2 linked regions of the Thermotoga maritima MSB8 genome follow. The protein of the gene in region 1 interacts with the protein of each later gene in a pairwise test. Links are inferred from orthologs where the notes say so. Each region holds a gene or a part of one and is shown in the gene's direction. Other genes may lie near its edges.

Evidence for each region. Proteins that work in one complex are often made in the same cells at the same time.
Region 2: the proteins of rpe (region 1) and eno interact in binary tests that used the Escherichia coli proteins (3 or more experiments, as listed by UniProt). The link is inferred for Thermotoga maritima MSB8 from one-to-one orthologs.

Annotation. Positions count from the first base shown.
Region 1 is NC_000853.1:1,693,567-1,696,565, forward strand. It holds rpe (ribulose-phosphate 3-epimerase), read left to right. Parts: upstream 1-1,168; coding sequence 1,169-1,831; downstream 1,832-2,999. Other genes in the region: TM_RS08730 (PASTA domain-containing protein), read left to right, coding at 1-285; rsgA (ribosome small subunit-dependent GTPase A), read left to right, coding at 282-1,169; mutS (DNA mismatch repair protein MutS), read right to left, coding at 1,800-2,999. UniProt on the Escherichia coli protein: Catalyzes the reversible epimerization of D-ribulose 5-phosphate to D-xylulose 5-phosphate.
Region 2 is NC_000853.1:898,688-901,484, reverse strand. It holds eno (phosphopyruvate hydratase), read left to right. Parts: upstream 1-652; coding sequence 653-1,942; downstream 1,943-2,797. Other genes in the region: TM_RS04485 (cation diffusion facilitator family transporter), read left to right, coding at 1,993-2,797; TM_RS04495 (2-oxoacid:acceptor oxidoreductase subunit alpha), read left to right, coding at 1-597. UniProt on the Escherichia coli protein: Catalyzes the reversible conversion of 2-phosphoglycerate (2-PG) into phosphoenolpyruvate (PEP). It is essential for the degradation of carbohydrates via glycolysis.

The DNA of each region.
Region 1 (2,999 bases):
TGGAATTACGAAACCGTTTATTTTCCTTTTGGCACTGAAAAAGACAGGGTTCTCGCAACCTATCCGAAAGAGGGGCAGATCTACAATGGGAAATTAATTCTTCTTATTGATACAGGAGAAAAAGAAAGCTATTTTCTGGTAGAAAATTTTGTGGGCAAAAAAGTGGACGAACTGAAGGACGATCCCCGTGTTTTGCTACTTGGAACAGGTGATACGGTGGTGGCACAGTATCCCCCGGAAGGTTCTATAGCAACGAAAGTTATCCTCATCCTTGGGGAGGAATGAACTTGAGAAGAAGAGGAATAGTGGTGAGTTTTCACTCGAACATGGTCACGGTCGAAGACGAGGAAACTGGTGAAAGAATCCTCTGCAAACTGAGGGGGAAATTTCGCCTGCAGAATCTCAAGATATACGTTGGAGACAGGGTGGAGTACACACCGGATGAAACAGGATCCGGAGTCATAGAGAACGTGCTACACAGGAAAAATCTACTCACCAAACCTCACGTCGCCAATGTGGATCAAGTGATTCTCGTGGTAACGGTGAAAATGCCGGAAACTTCGACCTACATAATCGATAAATTTCTTGTTCTCGCTGAAAAGAACGAACTGGAAACGGTGATGGTCATCAACAAGATGGACCTCTACGATGAAGACGATCTGAGGAAGGTAAGAGAGCTGGAAGAGATCTATTCTGGACTCTATCCAATCGTGAAAACCAGTGCGAAAACCGGAATGGGAATCGAAGAGCTCAAGGAATATCTGAAGGGAAAGATCAGCACGATGGCCGGACTCTCCGGAGTTGGAAAAAGTAGCTTGCTCAACGCCATAAATCCCGGTTTGAAATTACGGGTGAGCGAAGTTTCAGAGAAACTCCAAAGGGGAAGGCATACTACAACAACTGCCCAGCTCTTGAAATTCGATTTCGGAGGTTACGTAGTCGATACTCCGGGTTTCGCAAATCTGGAGATCAACGACATAGAACCCGAGGAACTGAAACACTACTTCAAGGAATTTGGAGACAAACAGTGTTTCTTCTCGGACTGCAACCACGTGGATGAACCGGAGTGTGGAGTGAAAGAAGCCGTGGAGAACGGAGAAATCGCAGAAAGTCGATACGAAAACTACGTGAAGATGTTTTACGAGCTTCTGGGAAGGAGGAAAAAGTAATGGTGAAAATAGCAGCTTCAATTCTCGCGTGTGACCTTGCAAGACTGGCCGATGAAGTGAAAAGGGTGGAAGAGCACGTGGATATGATCCATTTCGATGTCATGGATGGTCATTTTGTTCCAAACATTTCCTTTGGACTTCCCGTTCTGAAAGCCCTCAGGAAAGAAACAAAACTTCCCATAAGTGTACACCTGATGATCACCAATCCCGAAGATTACATCGACCGCTTCATAGAAGAAGGAGCAGATATGGTCGCCATCCATTACGAATCGACCTTTCATCTCCACAGACTGGTCCATCGTGTTAAAGACCTTGGAGCACGGGCCTTTGTGGCCATAAACCCGCATACCCCCATCAATCTTCTTTCAGAGATCATAACCGACGTCGACGGTGTACTTGTGATGAGCGTCAATCCTGGTTTCTCTGGTCAGAGGTTCATAGCAAGGAGTCTTGAGAAAATAAGAAATCTGAGAAAGATGGTGAAGGAACTGGGATTGGAAACAGAAATCATGGTCGACGGCGGTGTAAACGAAGAGAACGCATCGATACTGGTTAAAAACGGTGCGACGATCCTTGTGATGGGATACGGTATCTTCAGAAACGACAATTACGTTGAACTGATAAAGAGCATCAAACAGGAAAGAGAGGAATTTGCTGACTGAATCTGTTCGATTTTCCGTTTTTCTTCGTGTTGTTTTTGAAATTCCTCTCCAGAATTTCATAGGCTCTGTTTATAACCCTGTCAGGAATACCCGCTATCTTTGCGACCTCTATTCCGTAACTTCTGTCTGCCACACCGTCCACCACCTTGTGGGTGAATATCACGTTTTTGCCTTCTTCTTTTACCAGAATGGTTTTGTTCTGAACCTGCGGAAAGTGTTTTTCGAGTTCCGTGAGTTCCGTGAAATGAGTGGCAAACAGCACCTTACATCCTCTCTTTATGAGTTCCTCTGAGATTGCCCAGGCTATGCTGACGCCGTCCTGGGTGCTTGTACCTCTTCCCACCTCGTCCAGGAGAACCAGACTCTTATTTGTTGATTTCAGAAGGATGAGCGCCATCTCGTTCATCTCGACAAGGAACGTACTTCTACCACCAGCGAGATCGTCTCTGGCACCCATTCGCGTGAAAATCCTGTCGAACACTGGAAGAATCGCCTTCTGCGCCGGCACAAACGATCCTATCTGCGCCATGAGGGATATGAGACCCACCTGTCTGATGAAAGTGGACTTCCCGCTCATGTTGGGACCCGTTATTACCACAAATCTCTTCTCGTTGTCCATGTAAATATCGTTTTCAACAAAATTCTGTGTGAACCTTTCAACGACCGGGTGTCTTCCACCTTTGATCTCCAGTCTGTCTTCTGAAAAGACGGGTTTTGTGTAGTTGTACATAATAGCGTCGTATGCTAACGTCGAAAGCGCATCTATCTTTGCCAGATCCTCCGAGATCTCAAGGAGAACTTCTTTGTGCTTTTTCACCTCTTCGCACACGCTTTTGAAGAGTTCCTTTTCCAGTTCTTCTATTCTCTCTTTAGCGGCCATTATCTTTGTCTCGAACTCCTTCAATTCGGGTGTGATGAATCTTTCAGAATTGACGAGTGTTTGTTTTCTTTCGTAATCGTCGGGAATCTTATCCAGATTCGCCTTCGTCACCTCTATGTAGTAACCAAAAACCTGGTTGTATCCAACCCGCAGTTTTTGGATGCCTGTTCTTTCTCTCTCCTTCTCCTCGAACTCTTTGAGCCTCTCTTCGGCATGTTCCAGAAGATCCCTGTATTCGTCGAGTTCAGATGAGAATCCTCTCTTTATAACTTTTCCCTCGCCGGGGCT
Region 2 (2,797 bases), 790 kb from region 1 along the record:
GAACTGTTCATCATAGAGAGACTGAAAGACACTTCTTTTGGAGAAGAAGATCTTTTCGTACCCTTTTCTGAAAGTGAGTACGCAGAACCCACACCATTCCCCATGGCTGAGATGGGAAAAACGAAGTTTCATGTCTCCGGTCTTGTTCATGACGAATCAGGTTTCCCTCTCAGCTCTCCGGATGCGGCAGAAAAATTGATACGAAGGCTCACGAACAAAATTAGACTTCACGCGGATGAAATAGCCTTCTACGAAGAGTATGAGACGGAGGACGCAGAAATTCTGGTGGTAGCTTATGGGATAGTCGCAAGAAGCGCTATGAAAGCAGTGAAGATCGCAAGACGTGACAGAATCAAAGTAGGGTTGTTCAAACCCATCACAATCTGGCCGGCTCCCGTATCACGTTTCAGAAAACTGGCAGAGAAAGTGAACACCATAGTGATAGCTGAAATGAATCTGGGGCAGTATGCGAAAGAACTCATCAGTTCTATAGACAGAAGATCAAAAGTCATAAGAACCATAAACAAGGTGAATGGAGAACTCATAAAACCTGAAGAGATTCTGGATGTTATAACCGAAACTCAAATAGAGATTTAACATAAAAGGGTACAATAGAACCTTGGTGGATCAAAAAATCAAGGAGGTGGAAACTGTGTACGTGGAAATCGTGGATGTAAGAGCAAGAGAGGTTCTGGATTCGAGAGGAAACCCCACCGTTGAAGCGGAAGTCGTGCTTGAAGACGGAACAATGGGAAGAGCCATCGTACCCTCTGGTGCCTCAACGGGAAAATTCGAAGCCCTGGAAATCAGAGACAAAGACAAGAAGAGATACCTCGGGAAAGGTGTTCTGAAAGCAGTAGAGAACGTGAACGAAACCATAGCTCCTGCACTGATCGGGATGAACGCATTCGACCAGCCACTCGTTGACAAGACATTGATAGAACTGGACGGCACCGAAAACAAATCTAAACTGGGTGCCAACGCCATACTCGCCGTTTCTATGGCAGTTGCCAGAGCAGCAGCGAATTACCTTGGATTGCCCCTCTACAAATACCTTGGAGGAGTCAACGCGAAGGTTCTGCCAGTACCTCTGATGAACGTGATCAACGGTGGACAGCACGCAGACAACAATCTTGACCTTCAGGAATTCATGATTGTTCCCGCCGGATTTGACAGCTTCAGAGAAGCTTTGAGGGCAGGAGCGGAAATATTCCACACGTTGAAAAAGATACTCCACGAAGCCGGTCACGTGACAGCGGTCGGAGACGAGGGTGGATTCGCTCCCAATTTGTCTTCCAACGAGGAAGCCATAAAAGTTCTGATTGAAGCCATAGAGAAAGCAGGCTACAAACCCGGAGAAGAAGTTTTCATAGCTCTCGACTGTGCGGCATCTTCCTTTTACGATGAGGAAAAGGGAGTTTACTACGTCGATGGTGAGGAAAAATCCAGCGAAGTTCTCATGGGATACTACGAAGAACTGGTGGCGAAGTACCCCATCATATCCATCGAAGATCCGTTCGCGGAGGAAGACTGGGATGCATTTGTGGAATTCACAAAGAGAGTAGGAAACAAGGTTCAGATCGTTGGAGATGACCTTTACGTGACCAACGTGAAAAGACTTTCCAAAGGAATAGAACTCAAAGCGACCAACTCCATACTCATCAAACTCAATCAGATAGGCACCGTCACGGAAACTCTCGACGCGGTGGAGATGGCACAGAAGAACAACATGACAGCCATCATTTCCCACAGATCCGGAGAGAGTGAAGACACGTTCATCGCAGACCTTGCCGTGGCAACGAACGCTGGTTTCATCAAGACAGGTTCCCTCTCCAGGAGCGAAAGGATAGCCAAGTACAACCAGCTTTTGAGAATCGAGGAAGAACTCGGAAAAGTGGCAGAATTCAGAGGTTTGAAATCTTTCTACTCTATAAAGAGATAACACCGAAGGCCCACCTTGGTGGGCCTTCATTTTGTTGAGGTGATTTCAGATTGGAAAGGCATGAAGAGATAAAAAAAGGAGCATGGATTGGAATACTTGGAAACACCGTGCTTGCCGTCTTGAAGATTTTGGTGGGACTTCTCACGGGAAGCTATGCGATACTCGCAGACGGAATAGACACGTCCACCGACATATTCACCTCTCTTGTCATACTCCTCTCATCCAGAATTTCAGGAAAACCACCCGACGAGACGCATCCATACGGCCATGAAAGGGCAGAAACGATCGCCTCAAAGATAATCTCCTTCGTTATGTTTTACGCAGGAGCCTCTCTTCTTGTTGAATCAGTCAAAAGGCTCGTGAAACAGGAGTTTTCCCTGGAACTCACTCTGACAGCCTTTATTGTTGTTGGGATTTCCGTTGCAGGCAAAACTTTTCTTTTTTTATACAAACTGTCTCTTGGGAAACGTTTGAAAAGTTCGGCTACAATCAGTGATGCACTGAACATGAGAAACGACATAATGATCTCAGGAACTGTTCTGGCCGGCATGGTTGCGATGAAAACCTTCGGATGGTGGTGGCTGGACAGTCTGCTCGCGATTTTCGTTTCCATTATGATCCTGAGAACCTCATTTTCCGTATTCTACGAAGCGGCTTACGAACTCATGGATGGCATGAAAAGAACCGAGTTAGACATGTACGATGATATATTTGCCGTCCTCGAACGTTTTCCAAACGTGCATAATCCCCACAGGGTGAGAATAAGAAGGGTGGGAACGAAATACTTCATAGAAATGGATATCGAAGTAGATGGAAAGATGTCTGTGAAAGATGCGCACGAATTGACCGTGAAAA